Regions from separate parts of the Leucobacter alluvii genome, predicted to be linked through region 1. Evidence: predicted binding sites of a transcription regulator. Region 1 holds the regulator's gene; the other holds the start of a gene.
The links. The regulator LexA, encoded in region 1, represses DNA repair genes until DNA is damaged. The targets are predictions, from matches to a motif close to TCGAACANNTGTTCGA.
Positions count from the first base shown of each region.

Region 1 (9,514 bases):
CGTGCTCCGAGAGCTGGGTCTGCTGACTCCGAACCCGGTCGACTAGGCCCTCACCGTCACGCGGATCGAGCGCCGCCCGGTCCAGTCCCTGTCTCGGTGGGCGGCAGGCCCGCAAGTGCTTGAGGATACGAGCCCGCGGTGCGCTCCGCGAGGTGCAGCAGTGCCGCGGGCACGGTTCTGCCGGACGCCAGCATCGTTCGCGCCCAGAGGCGACCAGCGCGGTACGAGGACCTCACGAGCGGGCCGGCAAGCACGCCGGAGAAGCCGAGCGACTCCGCTTCGTCGTGCAGGTCGACGAATTCCTCTGGCGGCACCCAACGAGCGATCGGGTGATGCCGTGCCGAGGGGCGGAGGTACTGGGTCAGGGTGAGGATCTCGCACCCTGCGGCTCTGAGTTCGGTCATCGTCTCGGAGATCTCCGCACGCGTTTCGCCCATTCCGAGGATGAGGTTCGATTTGGTCACCATTCCCGCATGGTGCGCCCTCGTGATGACCCCCAGTGAGCGTTCGTATCGGAAGCCGGGCCGAATGCGGCGGAAGATGCGGGGCACGGTTTCGAGATTGTGGGCGAACACCTGCGGAGCCGCCTCGAACACCTGCTCGAGATCCTCAGGTCGGCCGCCGAGATCGTCGACGAGCACCTCGACGCCGGCGCCGGGATTCATGGCGCGCACCTGCCGAATGGTCTCAGCGAAGAGCCAAGCGCCGGTGTCGGGCAGGTCATCGCGTGTCACGCCGGTGATGGTGGCGTACCTCAGGCCCATGGTGCGCACCGATTCTGCGACCCGGCGCGGCTCGTCGCGGTCGAGCGGGAGCGGCTTTCCGCTCGTGATCATGCAGAAGTCGCACCTCCGGGTGCAGATCGAACCTCCGATGAGAAACGTTGCTTCGCGATCCTCCCAACACTCGAAGACGTTGGGGCAGCCGGCCTCCTGGCAGACCGTGTGGAGCCCTTCGCCTGCGACCAGGTCGCGCACCTGGCGGTACTCCGGGCCGAGCCGGGCGCGCGTCTTGATCCACTCCGGTTTCCGCTCGATCGGAGTCTCGGCGTTGCGGGCCTCGACGCGGAGGAGCGGTCGGCCCTCCGGCTCGGGGCGGGTGCCGGTCGAAGGCAGGCGACGCGCGCTCATGCGGTGAACTCCGCGATCACATGGGCGAGGTGCACCTGGAGGTCGGGTGCCACGATCTCGGGCGGGATTCTCCGACCGGCGAGTGCGCTCAGCGTGGTCACGCCGGCGTCTGGAATCCCGCATGGCACGATCCGGGAGAACGGCTCGAGGTCGTTGCAGCAGTTGATCGCAATTCCATGGGTGATGATGCCGGCGCGGGCGTGCAAGCCGATCTGTGCGAGCTTCGTCGGCGGATGATCAGGATGGGTCACCCATACTCCCGAGCGGCCTTCCACGCGTGTGCCCGATACGCCGAATGCGGCCACGGTGTCGATGATCGCCGTCTCGAGGGCGCGTACGAAGTCGACGACCCCGGCGCCGGACCGCAGCCGGACGACCGGATAGCACACCAGTTGGCCCGGACCGTGCCAGGTGACTCGTCCGCCCCGGTCGACGGCGACGACGGGACTGCCGTCCGACGGGTACTCATCCGGCTCGGCGCGGCGACCGGCGGTGTACACCGGCGGGTGCTCGAGCAAGAGGACCGTGCCGCGGTCGAGGCCCTGCTCGATGCGGTCGACCGCCTCGGCCTGGAGCTCGAGTCCGCGCTCGTACGGCACGCAATCAGGGTGGAATCCGAGCGCGAGCATCGGCGCTCGAGAATGGGTGGATGGAATCGGCATCGACGCAGTGGCCATGCGATCACTGTAGATGGACTCGGTTCAACAAAGCAACCGCCGCAGCGAGCGAAGGGCTGCGGGTGGGTCCCAGCACTCGCGCGTCGGTGTCCAGCGGTGCTGCGCCGCGGCGACGCCGCGCCCTGCGATCAGACCGAGCGGAAGACCGCGACCACGCGCCCGAGTACTTCCGCGTGATCGCCCAGGATCGGCTCGAACGCGCTGTTGCGAGGCAGGAGCCAGGTGTGCCCGTCTCGGCGGCGGAACACCTTCACCGTTGCCTCTCCATCGAGCATCGCTGCGACGATGTCTCCGTTCTCGGCTTCGCGCTGCTGCCGGATCACCACGAAATCCCCATCGCAGATCGCTGCGTCGATCATCGAATCGCCGACGACGCGCAGCATGAAGAGCTGTCCGTCGCCGACGAGAGCGCGGGGGAGCGGCACGATCTCCTCGACCTGCTGCTCCGCCGTGATCGGCACGCCGGCCGCGATCTGACCGACGAGCGGAACGTACGCCGCCTCTTCGGGGCGCTGCGCGGGTGCGTCGTCGATCGCCGACGAGGTCGAGGCGAGCTCGACCAGGATCTCCAGGGCTCTCGGCCGGTTGGGGTCGCGGCGGATGTAGCCGCCCAGCTCGAGCCTGCTGAGCTGATGCGTGACGCTCGAGAGCGAGGAGAGCCCCACCGCGTCGCCGATCTCTCGCATGCTCGGCGGATACCCCCGGCTTTCCACTGAACGCGCGATGCACTCGAGGATCGCCTGCTGCTTCTCGCTCAGCGGCTTCGTGGATCGGGGCGCGGCTGCGTCGCTCATCGCTGTCCTTTCTGGCCCCAGGGGGCGATGCGGATGGGGCGCGATCCATGAATGTCGGTGGGTGCTGATTCAGTGATCCCGTTGACCGAAACCCTAGCCGCAGCATTCGAAGACCGACAAACATATGTTCGAGTGTCGCGGAAAAGGAGCGAAACGTATCTTCGAAAAGACGCTTGCGGTTTCGATTCATCGAATATATATTCGAAACAGATGTTCGCATGGGCTCCACGCCCGCGTCATCGCAAGACTAAGGAGAAGTCATCATGAGCGCATCTGCTGTTCTGGGCCGGGAATCACGAGAGTCGACCGAAGCTTCGGGCTCGCTCCGCCTGACCCGGCGCGGGCGCATCGTGTTCGGTGGATTCGCCACGGTGCTCGTCGCCGGTCTTCTCGCTCTCATGGCGGCACTCGCGGCTCCGGAGGCGATGGCCGCGGCTGAGGGGCCGAACGGCGAGCAGTTCGATTACGTCGTGGTGCAGCCAGGCAGCTCGCTCTGGTCGCTGGCGACTGATCTCGACCCGACGGCCGACCCTCGCGATGTCATCACTGAGATTGTGCAGTTGAACCAGCTGGACGGTTCATCGCTGCAGGCGGGTGATGCGATCGCCGTTCCGCTGCGGTACTCAGATCATCCGCGCGTGGTGTCGGGCGACGAACTCGGGGCCTGACCGACTGATCGTCGAGGGGCTCACCGGCTTTAGACTGGTCGGGTGACTAGCTTGAGCGACCTCCCTCTTCGTGACAATCTCGTCGGCCAGGAGCCCTACGGCGCCCCGCAAGACGCGGTGCCGGTCAGCCTGAACGTCAACGAGAACACGCATCCCATTCCCGAGCACGTCGCCATCGACATCGTTCAGTCACTCGCTCGAGCGGTAACCGGTGTGAACCGATACCCTGACCGCGAGTTCACGGAGCTTCGGAGCTCCCTCGCGGGGTACCTCGGCCACGGCCTCAGCGTGGAACAGCTGTGGGCGGCGAACGGATCGAACGAAGTGCTGCAGCAGGTGCTGCAGGCATTCGCCGGTCCGGGGCGGTCACTGCTGAGCTTCACGCCGACGTATTCGATGTACCCGCTGCTCGCCTCCGGAACCGATACCGAATGGATCGCTGTCGAGCGTCCCGCAGAATACGCGCTCACGCCGGAGGGCGTCGCCGAAGCGCTGCGCGAGCACCAGCCGGACGTCGCGATCCTCTGCGGTCCGAACAATCCGACGGGCACGTCGCTCGATCGTGAGGTGATCCTCGCCGCTTACGACGCGTTCGACGGCATGCTCGTCGTCGACGAGGCGTATCACGAGTTCGACACCGAGCGTGAGAGCGCGGTGTCACTGCTCCCCGGACGCCACCGGCTCCTCGTATCGCGGACCATGAGCAAAGCGTTCGCGTTCGCGGGCGTGCGTCTCGGATACCTCGCCGCCGACGCGGCAGTGGTCGACGCCCTGCGGCTCGTGCGCCTGCCGTATCACCTGTCAGCGCTCACCCAGGCGGCCGCGACCGCTGCGATTCGTCACGCCGACGCGATGCTCGCCACGGTGGCCGACATCAGTGCGCAACGCGATCGTCTCGCGGACGCCCTCACCGCCCTCGGATACGTCGTGCACCCGTCGGGAGCCAACTTTCTGCTCGTCGGCGGGTTCACCGACCCGTCGGCCACGTTCGAAGCGCTGCGCGCACGTGGCATCCTCATCCGCAATCTCAGCATTCCAGGCCACCTGCGCATCACCGCAGGCACGAAGGCCGAGACGAGTGCGGTGATCGAGGCGATCACGGCACTCGGGCCGGGCGGCGCCTGATCGATCCCGGCGTACCGTCGGTTCCTGGGGAACGCAGATAGACTGACAACCATGACTGCAGCACCGCGCACCGCCTCGCTCGAGCGATCCACGAGTGAGTCGCAGATCAGTGTCAGCGTCGATCTCGACGGCTCGGGGTCTTCGCAGATCGAGACCGGGGTTCCGTTCTTCGATCACATGCTCACGGCGTTCGCCCGCCACTCGCTCACAGACCTGACGGTGAACGCGGTCGGCGATGTGCACATCGATGTCCACCACACCGTCGAAGACACCGGGATTCTGCTGGGCCAGACCATTCTCGAAGCGCTCGGCGACAAAGCCGGGATCTCGCGTTACGGCGACGCACTGGTCCCACTGGATGAGGCGCTCGCACAGGCGGTCGTCGACATCTCCGGTCGGCCGTACCTCGTGCACTCGGGAGAGCCTGCCGGGTTCGAGTTCCATCTCATCGGCGGTCATTTCACGGGTTCGATGGTGCGGCACTTCTTCGAGGCCCTGACGCTGAACGCACGGCTGACCGTGCATCTCGAGTTGCGCGCCGGCCGTGACCCGCACCACATCGCAGAGGCCGAGTTCAAGGCATTCGCCCGAGCTTTCCGCGAGGCGAAGTCGCTCGATCCGCTCGTCTCGGGTGTGCCGTCGACGAAGGGCGCGCTGTGAGCGCTCCCTCCGACGCGCCGCGCAAGACGGTGGCGGTGCTCGACTACGGGTCTGGCAATGTGCACTCGGCGGTGAAGGCGCTCGTCCACGCGGGGGCCGACGTCGAGCTGACGCGCGACCCGGGCGCCGTCATGGCAGCAGACGGACTCCTGGTCCCCGGGGTCGGTGCGTTCGACGCCGTGATGCGACAGCTGCGCGCCGTCCGCGGAGACGAGCTCATCGACCGTCGGCTCGCAGGAGGCCTCCCGGTACTCGGAATCTGCGTCGGGGAGCAGGTCATGTTCTCGCACGGCATCGAGCGCGGAATCGAAACCGAGGGACTCGGTCAGTGGCCGGGAACCGTGCGTCATATCAACGCGCCAGTGCTCCCGCACATGGGGTGGAACACCGTCGACGTGCCTCAGGGATCGAGACTCTTCGCCGGTCTCGAAGCCGAGCGCTTCTACTTCGTGCACAGCAATGCCGCGACTGAATGGTCCATCGAAGGGCGCACCCCGGCCACCCGCCCCCTGGTCACCTGGGCCGAGCACGGCGAGCGGTTCATCGCAGCGGTGGAGAACGGTCCGCTGAGTGCGACGCAGTTCCACCCGGAGAAGTCGGGTGACGCTGGCATCCGGCTGCTGCGCAACTGGATCGACACTCTGTAAGTCCATCGAGACCGACCTCACGCGGCCGGATCCCCACTCGCTCGGGCCGCAGCTGGTGCGGCCCGACCGCGCACACCCGAGAAGGAGAAGCCCCCATGACTGAACTCGCCGAACGCCCGAAGCTGGAACTGCTTCCGGCGATCGACATGGTCGACGGCAAGGCGGTGCGGCTCACCCAGGGTGAGGCCGGAACCGAGACGAACTACGGCGATCCCGTGGACGCCGCACTCGACTGGATCGATCAGGGCGCGGAATGGATCCACCTCGTCGACCTCGACGCGGCCTTCGGCCGGGGGAGCAACGTGGCGGTCGCGCGCAAGATCATCAAGCGCTCAGGCGATGTGAAGATCGAATTCTCAGGGGGCATACGAGACGACGAGTCGCTCGAAGCCGCCCTTGAGATGGGAGCCACGCGCGTCAATCTCGGCACTGCGGCGCTCGAGAACCCGGAGTGGACTGAGGCGGTGATCGCGCGTTTCGGCGAGCGAGTCGCCGTGGGGTTGGACGTGCGCGGAGAGACGCTCGCTGCGCGCGGCTGGACGGAAGAGGGCGGCAACCTGTGGGAGGTGCTCGACCGTCTCGAGGAGGCGGGCTGCTCCCGATACGTCGTGACGGATGTCACCAAGGACGGGACCCTGCGCGGACCGAACATCGAGTTGCTCGCGCGGGTGTGCGCCAGGACGAACCGCCCGGTCGTCGCCTCGGGCGGCGTGTCGAGCCTCGACGACCTCGCCGCGCTCCGAGAGCTCGTCGACGACGGTCTGGAAGGCGCGATCGTCGGGAAGGCGCTCTACGACGGAGCCTTCTCCTTGCCCGCTGCTCTCGACGTCGCAGGGCGCTAGAGCGGACATCCCGCGACTCATGGCGATCAAGAAGCTTCCCTCTACCGGCGATTCGCCCCGCAGCACCGGAGTTCCGGACAGTCTCGTCGGCGGCGGCGCCTCCGACTCGGCGGGATTCCCCTGGGCAGGGCGCACGTTCGACCATCACGACACGGCTTTCTCCGGCGATGATGGAAGCGCATCACCCACGCACATCGCCCTCGTGACCGCTGTGCGCGACGCTGCCGCTGCGGCGCGGAGCGCTGCAGCTTCGGCCGAGTACTGGGACGCCGTGCGCGTGGTCGCTGACGCGCAGGCGGATGCGATCGCGGGGTTCGCGACCGAACGGTTTCTCGTGCCGATGCTCGCAGAGGCGGGCGATGTCGGACAGACTCCAGATGGGCGAACGGTCGAGAAATCGCAGGAACTGTCGATCGTCGCGGTCGCCGCTCCAGACGGCAGGAAGGCACTGCCGATCTTCAGTTCCGTTGCAACGCTGAACCGCTGGAACCCGGAGGCGCGACCGATTCCTGTCCCCGGCGCGCAGACCGCCTTGGCCGCGGCTCAAGACGGGACAGAGCTCATCATCATCGATCCGGGGACCCCTGAGCGTGAATTCGGAGTGCGTCGCACCGCGCTCGAGGCCCTCGCCCTGGGAAGGCGCGTGATCCCGGCGTGGGCGGACGCCGCAGTGCAGGAGGAGTTCAGAGGACTCGGTGCCGCCGACCCGCGCATCGCAGAGCTCTGGCTCGTTCCCGGAGAACTCGAGAGTCGCCTGCTCCAGCCGGAGGTCACGGTGCTCGTGCGGGTCGCGGAAGGTGCCGCCGGCGCGCGACGCGAGGTGCTCGAAGCGCTGCAGGCCCGAATCGCAGCATCGGAGGTCGTGGCGGATCGCGTCGACTCCTTGACGCTGAGACCCGTCGCGGGCGAGTAGCCGCGGGGAGCGCCCGCAGCGCCCGTCACACGAGATTGAGAAGCACGATGTAGCAAGCGGTGCCGGCGGCGACGCTGAGCACGGCCCGCCGCCGCCCGACGAGATGCACCACGATCGTCACCGCCGTGGCGACGAGCACGGCCCACCAGTGGCTCGGGCGCGCCGCCAGTTCATCGCGCAGGATGACGACCGCGAGAATGAAGAGGATGCCGGCGGGCATCCATCGGCCGAGAGCGGTCACGAACTTCGAGCGGCGCAGCGGTTTCAGGATCGCGAACGGCAGGGCGCGCAGGGCGATGGTGATGACGGCGCCGACGGCGACCGCTGCGATCAAGTACCCGAGATCAGGCATGTTCCTCCGCCGTTCCCGTCGGGTCGTCCGTGCCGGGGAGCCCGTCCCCATCGCTCCCGACGGACTTCCTCCGGGCTCTCGTGACCGCATACCGGCCCGCGAGCAGCGCAGTGAAGACGAGGAGCGCGGCGAGCAGCGCACTCTCGGGAACGGTCACGATCGCGATCGCCGCTGCGAGGGCTGCGAGCAACGCTGACGGCACCTCCCGGCGGGTGCGCACGGCGTCGAGCGTCATCACGACGAAGAGGGCGACGAGCGCGAACTCGAATCCCTCGATCGGCTCTGGAAGCGCCGTGGCGAGGGCGACGCCGATGAGCCCGCCGACGACCCAGTAGGTCTGCATCGCGAGCTGCCCGGCGACCATGCGCGCGGAGGTCAGCCGGCTCTCGTCCATGAGCACGTATGTGGCGTAAGCCTCATCGATCATCGCGTACACCGAGTACGCGCGAGGCAGACCGCGCCTCACTCGAGACACCGGAAATGAGAACGCGTAGAAGACGTGTCTGAAGTTCACCGCGAACACGGTGATCGCGATGGTGACCAGCGGTGTCGCTGCAGCGATCAGGCTGACGAGCAGCAGCTCTACGGAACCGGCGAAGATGCCGATCGACAGCGCCGGTGCGAGCCACCACGGGAGTCCCGCCTGGACCACGAGGACGCCGAGAGCGACCCCGAGCGGCAGTATTCCGATGCCGACGCCCAAGGAGTCGCCGAGGCCGGCAGCGATCTCGGCGCGCCTGGGCGGCCGGGGAGCTCGCGCTGCGGCGGCGTCCGAGGGAGGGCGGGGCACTGCGGATCCTCTCAGTTCACGGGACCCGTGTACTTCTCGCCCGGTCCCTTGCCGATCGGATCAGGAATCACCGAAGCCTCGCGGAACGCGAGCTGCACGGAGCGCAGCCCGTCACGCAGACTGCGCGCATGCATGTCGCTCACCTCCGGAGCGCCCGCCGTGATGAGGCCGGCGAGGGCATTGATCAGCTTGCGCGCCTCGTCGAGGTCGATCTGCGTCTCGGGGTCGTCGGCGAGTCCGACCTTGACCGCGGCAGCGCTCAGCAGGTGCACGGCGGCGGTGGTGATGACCTCGACGGCGGCGACGTCGGCGATGTCCCGCGTCGCCTGCGAGATGTCGTCTCCGCTGGAATCCGCTGCTGCGGCGGGGGTGGTGGGCTGGTCGGCGGTGTGCTCGCTCATGACGTCCTGTCTGCTGCTGCGGTAGGTGTGCTACGATTGATCCGGTTCTCGGTGTTCTGCCGAGATCACGGAAGTGGAGATTCTCCCACCCGGCACCGTTTCAAGGTTACCGGGTAGTTGACACCCCGCCGATCACTCGGCAGCTGCACAAGGGTGTGGGATGGCGCGTGCGCGGTCCTGATCTCGATGCTCCGTGGCTCCGTCCCGGAGCGCCCACCCATGAGATCAGAGGAGCCGGCGATCAGCGATCCCCGTACGAATGACAGAATCCGCGTCCCCGAGGTGCGACTGGTAGGACCCAGTGGCGAGCAGGTCGGCGTCGTGCCGATCGAGACTGCGCTCCGCATGGCTGTGGACGCCGATCTCGATCTCGTCGAGGTTGCCCCGAACTCGAAGCCTCCCGTTGCCAAGATCATGGACTTCGGGAAGTACAAGTACGAGGCAGCTCAGAAGCAGAAGGAAGCACGCCGTAATCAGGCGAACACCGTGCTCAAAGAGGTGCGCTTCCGCCTGAA
Region 1 is NZ_BAAAOP010000005.1:112,104-121,617, forward strand. It holds gene ABFX18_RS05050 (methylenetetrahydrofolate reductase) at 1-46, shown strand, start outside; gene lipA (lipoyl synthase) at 57-1,130, opposite strand; gene lipB (lipoyl(octanoyl) transferase LipB) at 1,127-1,807, opposite strand; gene lexA (transcriptional repressor LexA) at 1,936-2,622, opposite strand; gene ABFX18_RS05070 (LysM peptidoglycan-binding domain-containing protein) at 2,865-3,269, shown strand; gene ABFX18_RS05075 (histidinol-phosphate transaminase) at 3,312-4,394, shown strand; gene hisB (imidazoleglycerol-phosphate dehydratase HisB) at 4,446-5,054, shown strand; gene hisH (imidazole glycerol phosphate synthase subunit HisH) at 5,051-5,701, shown strand; gene priA (bifunctional 1-(5-phosphoribosyl)-5-((5-phosphoribosylamino)methylideneamino)imidazole-4-carboxamide isomerase/phosphoribosylanthranilate isomerase PriA) at 5,797-6,543, shown strand; gene ABFX18_RS05095 (SseB family protein) at 6,563-7,456, shown strand; gene ABFX18_RS05100 (branched-chain amino acid transporter permease) at 7,482-7,808, opposite strand; gene ABFX18_RS05105 (AzlC family ABC transporter permease) at 7,801-8,598, opposite strand; gene ABFX18_RS05110 (DUF1844 domain-containing protein) at 8,610-8,999, opposite strand; gene infC (translation initiation factor IF-3) at 9,219-9,514, shown strand, end outside.

Region 2 (9,514 bases), on a different contig from region 1:
GAGCGATTACGAGACGGTGCTGCGCGCCGACGCGATGCTGACGCCTGCGGGTGTGGTCGCCGACGCCGAACTCGCCTTCGACGGCTCGGGACGGATCACGTACGCCGGATCCGCGCGCCCGGATGCGGCGTCGGCGAGCGACCGCGTGGTGCACGAACTCGCGGGGCAGGTGCTCATGCCCGGACTCGTGAACGGGCACACGCATTCCGCGATGACGCTCCTGCGCGGCGTCTCCGACGATGAGGGCTTCATGCCGTGGCTGGCGGCGGTGCAAGCGCTCGAGCAGCATCTCACGCACGACGATGTCGCAGTCGGATTGCAGCTCGCGATGGTCGAGATGATCGAGACCGGCACGACCGCGTTCGCCGACATGTACCACTGGGATGCCGAACTCATCGAGCTGGTGCGCACCGCGGGCATGCGCGCCCTCGTCGCGCTCGCATCCTTCGCTCCGGATGCGGTCGGGTTTCCCGGCGTCTCGCCCTGGAACGGCGCCGATGCGACCGAGCAGACCGAGGCGCTGGCGGCCCAGTACTCTCGCGATGCGCAGGTGCGGATCGCCTACGGCCCCCACGCGCCCTACACGTGCCCGCCCGAGTTCTTGAGCGACATCGCACGGCGGGCCGTCGCCCACGGGATCCCGATTCACACCCACATCTCCGAGTCGGCAGCCGAGGTCGCGCAGATCGAGGAGCGCTACGGGGCGACGCCAGCGGCGCATCTCGACGCGCTCGGACTCTTCGAGGCCGAGGTGCTCGCCGCGCACTGCGTGCACCTGACCGAAGACGAGATCGCACTGCTCGCGCGCACCGGCACCGCGGTCAGCCACAACCCGGTCTCGAACCTGAAGCTCGGCAACGGCATCGCTCCGCTTCCGGAGTGGCAGACCGCCGGGCTGCGCATCTCGCTCGGCACCGACTCCGTCGCGAGCAACAACACGCTCGACCTCTTCGAGGAGATCAAGATGGGCACCATCCTGCACCGCGGGGCGCGCCAGGACGCCGCGATCGTGCGCGCATCGGACGTGCTCGACATCGCCACGCGGCGCGGCGCTGAAGCGATCGGCTTCCCGGAGACCGGCGCGCTCGAAGCCGGGCGCCTCGCCGACGTGATCGCGCTCGACATCACGGGATCCGCCGCTATTCCGTTCGAGCCGGCAGCGCTCGTCTCGCACCTCGGCTTCTCCGCGACGGGCGGTGACGTGCGTCACGTCTTCATCGGCGGACGGCATGTGTACGCGGAGGGCGAGCACCTGACGCTCGATGCCGACGCGATCCGCCTGCGGGCCGCCGAGGCTCGCGCGCGACTGAGCGCTGCAGCGCGTACCGACTGAGCGCACGCGCGCCCTCAACGCATTCCATCCCCCGACACATCGAAAGGTCCTCATGCCCGTCCGACTCCCCGCCGACGCCGAACTTCCCCTGCTGCGCGCCCGCGTATCCGACCTCGCCGACCGAGCACTCGTGGTTGGCGACCCCGGGCGCGCGGCCCGCGTCGCCGAACGGCTCGACGACATGCGGCAGCTCGCCGTGAACCGCGAGTATCACGTCTACGCAGGCACCTGGAAGGGTGTGCCCGTGACCGTGGCTTCGCACGGCGTCGGGGGAGCCGGAGCCGCGGTGTGCTTCGAAGAGCTCGCACGAGGCGGCGTCACCCGCATCATCCGCTCGGGTACCGCGGGCGGCATGCAGCCGGAGATCGTCGACGGCGCCATTGTCGTGGCGACCGGGGCGGTGCGCGCGGACGGCGTGAGCCACCAGCTGGTGCCGACCGAGTTTCCCGCCATCGCGACCCCGGAACTGACGGTCGCCCTGAAAGCCGGTGCTGCCAGTTCCGGGCTCGACGTGCACAGCGGCGTCGTGCTGACGGGCGACATGTTCTACCCGAGCGACGTGATCACCGGAGTCGACCTGCCGCTGTGGCAGCGCGCCGGCGTCGTCGCCGTCGAGATGGAGGCGGCCACGCTGTTCGTCATCGCCGCACTCCACGGCATCGAGACGGGCGGCGTCTTCGCCATCGACGGGAACCCCCTCGCCGCGGCCGACGTCGCGATGGGGGACTACGACCCGTATCGCGAGATCGTCGTGCAGGCGGTCGACGCCGCGCTCACCGCCGCGCTCGACGTGCTGGTGTCGTGAGCGCACCGGCAGGCAGCGCGCACTCGTCGTTCTCCGCGGTGCTCTTCGACTGCGACGGCGTGCTCGTCGACTCAGAGACGATCACCATCCAGCTGCTCGCCGAGATGCTGCGCGAGCTGGGCTGGGAGATCTCGTACGACGAGACCGTGCGCACCTTCATCGGGCGGGCCCTGGTGGACGAGTGGGAAGTGATCCTCGCGCACACCGGCTTCAGGATCACGGACGCCTGGATCCACGAATTCCATGTACGCCGGGATGACGCCCTGCGCGTCAGCGTGCAACCCGTAGCCGGAGTGGAGGCGATGATCGCGGCGGTCGCCGAGCGCTTCGGCGACCGCTTCGCGCTCGCCTCCGGCGCCGATCGCGTCAAGATCGAGATGCAGCTCGACGTCACCGGGCTCGGGCGCTGGTTCGGCGACCGGGTGTTCAGCGGCATGGAGCAGCCCCGCAGCAAGCCGGCTCCCGACGTCTACCTCGCCGCCGCTGCGGCGCTCGGCGTCGACGCCGCTTCGGCGCTCGTCGTCGAAGACACGGTCGCCGGTGTGACGGCCGGTATCGCAGCGGGCGCGACGGTGTTCGGATTCTCCCCGGACAGCCCGGTGCGCACCGATCCAGGGATGCTGCGCGGAGCAGGGGCGTCGATCGTGTTCTCAGACATGAACGAACTGCCCGGTCTGATCGACGAGTGGGCTTCGCGGCCCGCGGCGTAACCCGCCGCGACACGCAGTGTCAGCCGTTGCGGCTCGACGACGCGAGCTCCGACGCACCCCCTACGCGATGCGGGAGCGGTCGAACGCGTCGAGGCTGATGCCCTCGGCGAGCACGATCTTCGCCCACTCACGCGCAGCATGCAGGCTGTGATCGCGGTAATTGCCGCAGCTCACTGCTTCCGTTCCCGGCACGTCGTCCCAGGTGACGCGCTCCGCCAGATCGGTCAGCGAACTCTTGATCGCCTCGGCGACCGTCTCAACGCTCGGCTCGCCCCAGGCGATGAGATGGAATCCGGTGCGGCAGCCGAACGGCGAGATGTCGATGAGCCCGTCGAATCGGGTGCGCAGCAGCGCGGCGAGCGTGTGCTCGATGGTGTGCAGGCCCGCCGTGGGAATCTCCGCCTCATTCGGCTGCACCAGGCGGATGTCGAAGTTCGAGATCGCGTCGCCCTTCGGGCCGCGCTCGACGCCGATGAGGCGCACGTACGGTGCCAGCACTTTCGTGTGATCCAGTGAAAAGCTCTCTACTTCGGCAAGTTCGATGTCGCTCATGCGACCCAGTTTCTCATGAGCACCAGAGTATCGAGCATGGGCACGGCATCTCCGGGCATGACGAAACGTGACTCCTGAACGGCGTCGGGGCCCGGGTACGAGAACGGGCCCGCACCCGAAGGTGCAGGCCCGTTCTTCGTACGCGAGCGTTTACGCTGCGCGCGCGAGCTCCTTGCGGGTCAGCGCGATCCGCGTGCGGTCGCCGGCGAGGCGCTCTGACACGCTCACGTTCCAGCCGGCGCGATCGAGGCGCTTGAGGTCGCCGCGCGCCTCGTCGAGACGATCGGTCTCGACGACGTAGAGCGTGCGGCCAGAGCTGCGGTAGACCGAGCGGCGCTGGGCCCAGTCGGGCACGAGCATGTCTTCGGCTCCGCTGAGCGAGTGGTAGGGCGTGCGCAGGGGAGCGGCCGCCGGCCGCACGTCTGCGATATTGGGCATACGAGTATGCGAAGTCATGGTGTTCCTTTCGTGGCGCACCGTCACGGTGCGCGTCCCCGAGCAGTTCTCGGGGGTGGGCTCGCTGGGAGCCTGCGCTGCTTCGCCGGGGCTGCGTCGGTACAGCCCGTTCGATCTCTTGCGATCGATAGCGGAGCGCAACTGCACCGGTCTCATCGGGGGACCAGCCTCGTCTGAAGGCCTTCGGTGCTCGGTGCGTGTCGCGGCTGGTGACGCAGAGTTGAGGTGATCTCGACGTGCCGTTCAACGGCGATCATGCGTACGGCTCGCGAACCCGACTCCTCATATTAGAACACATTTTCGAAAAGCGCTAGTGTGGGTTCGAAGATGTGGATCAATAGGCGCGCGAGCGCCGCTGGGAGCGCCGATGACTGAACCGATCACCCTGCTCGTGTTCGCACACCGCGACGAGGCTTCGGCCTTCTCCGATGTGGCTCACCTCGTGACCGGAGTGGGCAAGGTCAACGCTGCGGTAGCACTCGCCGCGGAGCTCTCCGAGCGTCCCGTCGATCGCGTTGTGGTGCTCGGAACGGCAGGAGTCGTGAGCGACGGCCCCGAGCGCCCATCGCTCGACGCGGTCTACCAGATCACCGGAGTGGTGCAGCACGACTTCTCGCTGCCGTCGCCGGAGCTGCGACCCGCCGGCGACGCGATCCTGCCCCCGGAGGCGACCGCCACCATCGCGACCGGCGATGTGTTCGTGCAAGACGATGCCCAGCGCGCGACCATCGCAGGCCGCGGCGCGAGCCTCGTCGACATGGAGGCCTACGCGTACGCCAGCGTGTGCGCGCGCTTCGGGGCCGCGCTGCAGATGTTCAAGATCCCCTCCGACTTCGCCGACTCGACCACCACCGACGAGGAGTGGGACACGATCGTGTTCCGCAAGAGCGAGCAGCTCAGGGAGTTCTGGGACACCAGGCTGAGGTAGTTCGCGCGGCCGCCGCGTCAAGGCGGTGGCAGGGCTGCTGCTCGTTCGGTACACCTGAAGGCATCGGTGCGTTCGGTGCCGATGGAAAGGGGAGAACCGGTGCTCATGGAAGCCGACGGGCTCATCGTCGATTGGACGCTGATGCCCACGTACAACACCATCATGTCGCTCGCAGCGGGTGCGGGGCTGCTCTGGATACTCGGGCTGGTGCGCGCGCTTCGCAAACCAGGGGAGTTCGCTCCCGAGGGGTGGGCGCTGACCGCAGGCGTGCTCGGAAGCATCCTGACGCTCACCGGCGCGCATATGACCCTGACCTGGCCGCTCGCCGCCTACTTCCCGTTCGACAACATCATCTTCGGAGAGCCGAGTCTCGGATTCGGCGTCCTGCTGCTGGCAGCAGCCTTCCTGCTGTGGCGCCGCTCCGCCGCCATCACGACGGCTCCAGACCCCGGGGCGCACCTCGCGCGCACCGCCCGACCACTCGGGATCTTCGTCTTCGGACTGGGTCTCGCGATGTTCGGGATCGCCGCCGCTGGAATGGTGTTCCAGCTCTTCGCCGCGCCGCCGGAAGAACCCATCTCGGGTGCATTCGCCGAGTACCCGTGGGTGGAGGCGACGTTCATGTCTGGGCTCTTCGCGCTCGTCGGAGTGGGCGCCGTGCTCTTCCCCTTCGCCCTCAGGGGCTTCGATTCAGCAGGGCCGAAGCTGCGGCCCGTCGCTCTCGTCGCGGGCATCGCCTGGGGGCTCGCCGGGCTGGCGTTCCTGCTCTTCGGGGCACTCAACTACTTCACGCACATCGGCCTGATCATCAATACGACCGCGTAACGGCTCGCGGGCGGGGCCGCACCACGGCCCGATTCGCGCGAGCCGTTCGCATCCCGTAGGATTTTCCGCGGTGACGTGTCCGAGCGGCCGAAGGTGCAACTCTCGAAAAGTTGTGTAGGGTAACCCCCTACCGTGGGTTCAAATCCCACCGTCACCGCCAGTTGAGAAGCCCCGGGTCCTTGCAAAAGCGAGGACCCGGGGCTTCGTGTTCACGGCGGCATCGGTTGCGACACCGAGCTACGGCTCGACGCGAACCACGCCGAGTTCGTACGCCCGGATCACCGCGAGAACGCGATTCGGCACTCCGAGCTTCATCAGAATGCGCCCGAAGTGAGCTTTCACCGTCGATTCGGTGACGTGGAGGGCCGCCGCGATCTCTCGGTTGGTCAAACCTCGACCGACGAGTGCGAAGACGTCCCGTTCCCGGTCCGAGAGCGCGTCGAGCTCGTGGGCGCGGGCCGGCGCCTCGTCTCTCGCCAGGTGGGGCACCGCGATCTCGATGAGCTTCGCCGTGACGCGCGGCGAAACGACCGCGTCCCCGGTGACGACCGCGCGCACCGCGGCGATCAACTCGTCCGGGCGCGTGTTCTTCGAGAGGAACCCTGCGGCTCCGGCCTGCAGCGCGCCGAAGGCGTACTCGTCCACGTCGTAGGTCGTGAGCATGAGCACGCGCACGCCGGGATGCCTGGCCGTGATCTCGCGGGTCGCCTCGATGCCGTCGGTCCCCGGCATGCGCACATCCATCAGCACGACGTCGGGGGCGAGCCGCCCGGCCGCCCGAACGGCCTCGGCGCCATCTGCGGCCTCACCGACGACCTCGATGCCGGGGTGCGCGTCCAAGACGAGTCGGAGCCCGTATCTGACGAGATCCTGGTCGTCGGCGATCAGGAGTCGGATGACGTCCGAGCCTGCCCCCGCGTTCGTGCCCGTGTGCGCTTCGCTCATTGCTCCTCCAGCGAGAGACGAACAAAGACCTGCCAGCCGCCGCCCGCCCGCGCGCCGGACCGCACCTCACCGTCGTAGAACATCGCGCGCTCCTGAATGCCGACGAGGCCTCGACCGTGTCCCACAGCGGCCGGAGCTTCTGCAGAGCGGTCGGTCACCACGATGCGCGCCTCGTGCTCGGTGAACTCGAGGCGAACGCGCACGTCGCGCACGTCTCGCGCGTGGCGCAGCACGTTCGTGAGCGATTCCTGCACGATCCGGTAGACGGTCAGCCCGACAGCCGAGTCCGCTTCGGGCGCCCCCGCCTGATCGAGTCGCAGGGGAAGGCCGGCGGCGCGAAACTCTTCGATGAGTGCCGGAAGGTGGCGCATGGTGGGCGGCTCCGGCATCGGCCGCGCTGCACCTGAGTCGTCGCGAACGGCGGTGAGGAGGCGTTTCACCTCGGACAGGGTGCGTCGGCCGGTCTCCGCGACCCGGCCCATCACACGCCTCGATTCGTCGGGACGCGCGGCCGCAGTGGCTTCGGCTCCGTCGGCGAGCGCGATCATCACCGCCAGACTGTGCGCGATGACATCGTGCATCTCCCGGGCGATGCGCTCCCGTTCGCCGGCCGCTGCGATACTGACGTCCTGCTCCGCCCGTTCCATGATCGCGCGAACCTGCCGATTCCGATGCCCGGCATTGATGCCGAGCAGCGAAGCGATGAGCATTGCGGCGATGAGGACAATCGAGACGCTGAGCCAGTCCGTCGGCCAGCTCTCCCAGTCGACCCGAAGCGCGAGTCCGTGCACCGGCGGGCCGAGGCGCACGCGGAATGCGGTGATCAGCGCACCTGCGCAGGCGACGAGCGCTCCGACACCCAGCGCGGCCCAACCACGACGGCTGCCGAACTCCGCCCCCGCGCGGTACAGCGCGATCAACGCGAGCGCGATCTCCGCTCCGGATCCCGCGGCACAGGTGAGGAGCAGGAGACACAGGACGACAGCGAATGCGACGATCGGTCGGCGGCGCCAGAGGCAGAGCGTCGCGGTGCCGGCCGCGCACAGCAGCACCAGCGGCCCCGCCGGCGTTCTCAGCTCGGACTCGAGCGAGAGGTAGTCGAGTACGGCGGAGATACTCAGGTAGACCACCAGGGCGAGCACGTCGCCGCGGGTGAAGATGCGTGGGGGCCGGTTTCGCTGCGCGCTCATGCGTCCCGTCTGCGCAATGCGATCGCCCCCGCAGTCAGGGCGAGCCCGGCGGAGACGGCGGCGATCACCCACCCTGCTGCTGTGCTGATGTGACCCGACCACAGGTCGAGGAATGGCCCGGAGCCATCGCTCACCCGGCTCATCGCGTCACCGGCATTGCCGAGCAGCGTGATGCGGATGAGGCGAGAGAGCAGGCCGTATGGGAGCACCGAGCTCAGCACCGGGATGAGCAGCGTGGCCGCGAACACGATGATGGAGCCAGCGGTGGTGGACCGCACGAGAGCTCCGACGCCGAGCCCGAACAGGCTGCAGAAGCCGAGGTACGCGGCCGAACCGACCAGCGCCGACGTCACCCCGGGGCCCGTGAGGGGAGCGGCGAGTCCGTGCTCGGCGTAGAACGGATACGTGGCGGCCCACGTGCCGAGCACGGTGATGAACGCGACTCCGGTGACCGCGGAGCCTGCGACGATCGCCTTCGCCCAGAGTACGCGCAGGCGATCGGGAACCGCGACGAGGGTGAGCTGAATCGTGCCGGAGGAGTACTCGGCACCGATCATCATGACACCGAGGATACCGGCGATGATCTGCCCGCTGATCACCATGGGCATCGTGACGTCGCCCATCGTCCGTTCGAGTGAAGGGACCGACGGCACGCCCGAGGATTCGAGCGTGGCGGTGAGGAAGAGACTGCCGGTCATCCCGATGAAGAAGATGCCCCCGAGGGTGATCAGGGAGGCGGGAATGCTGAGGAGTTTGATCCATTCCGAGCGGAGGACGCAGGCGAATGCGGGGCGGCGGGTGCGCGCATCCGACCGGTGCGCGGGTGCGGTCAATGTCATGAGTTCGCTCCTGAAGGGCTCGTGGTCGCTCGGTACTCGGTCGCCGCGGCGGTGAGCGCCAGGTACGCATCTTCGAGGGACCCCTCGACGGAGGTCACTTCGTGCAGCACGATGCCCGCAGCAGCAGCAGTGCTGGCGACCTGTTCCGCCGACAGGTGCTCGACATCGATCGCGCCGTCGGCGCGAATCGACACGGTGACGCCGGGCGCTGTCAGTGCCGCCATGAGACGTTCGACCTCGTGCGTGCGCACGCGCACGGAGGACGGGGTCGCGCCGGTGATGACGTCGCGCATCGAGCCGTCGGCAAGGATCGCGCCGCGGCCGATCACGATGAGATGATCCGCCGTCTGCGCCATCTCGCTCATGAGATGCGACGACAGCAGCACGGTCTTCCCCGCTGCGGCGAGCTGCCTCAGCAAGGCTCGAATCCAGAGGATCCCCTCGGGGTCGAGCCCGTTCGTCGGCTCATCCAGGATGACCGTCTGAGGATCCCCGAGCAGCGCCGCGGCGATACCGAGACGCTGGCCCATGCCCAGTGAGAATCCGCCCACCCGTCGCGTTGCGACCGCATCGATGCCCGTGAGCTCCATGACCTCTCCGACGCGGGCCCGACCGATGCCGTGCGTCGCCGCGATCGAGAGCAGATGCTTGTACGCCGTGCGGCGCCTGTGCGCGGCGCGCGCATCGAGCAGCACGCCGACCTCTCGCAGGGGCGCTGGCAGGTCGCGATACGCGCGGCCGTTGACCTCGGCGATCCCGGCGCTCGGCTGATCCAGCCCCACGATCATGCGCATCGTCGTCGACTTTCCCGCGCCGTTCGGGCCGAGAAAGCCGGTGACCTTTCCCGGTCGCACCGTGAAATCGATCCCGTCGACGGCTGTCTTGTCGCCGTACCGTTTCGTGAGCGTCTGAACTCGAATCATGATGCACC
Region 2 is NZ_BAAAOP010000006.1:158,682-168,195, forward strand. It holds gene ABFX18_RS09265 (amidohydrolase) at 1-1,333, shown strand, start outside; gene ABFX18_RS09270 (nucleoside phosphorylase) at 1,386-2,138, shown strand; gene ABFX18_RS09275 (HAD family hydrolase) at 2,135-2,848, shown strand; gene ABFX18_RS09280 (S-ribosylhomocysteine lyase) at 2,909-3,400, opposite strand; gene ABFX18_RS09285 (hypothetical protein) at 3,551-3,838, opposite strand; gene ABFX18_RS09290 (phosphorylase family protein) at 4,224-4,784, shown strand; gene ABFX18_RS09295 (DUF981 family protein) at 4,866-5,609, shown strand; tRNA gene ABFX18_RS09300 (tRNA-Ser) at 5,679-5,769, shown strand; gene ABFX18_RS09305 (response regulator transcription factor) at 5,847-6,554, opposite strand; gene ABFX18_RS09310 (sensor histidine kinase) at 6,551-7,744, opposite strand; gene ABFX18_RS09315 (hypothetical protein) at 7,741-8,583, opposite strand; gene ABFX18_RS09320 (ABC transporter ATP-binding protein) at 8,580-9,506, opposite strand.
Region 2: ABFX18_RS09290 (phosphorylase family protein) is a predicted target of LexA. The motif match lies at 4,145-4,160, and genes of this name have one in related genera.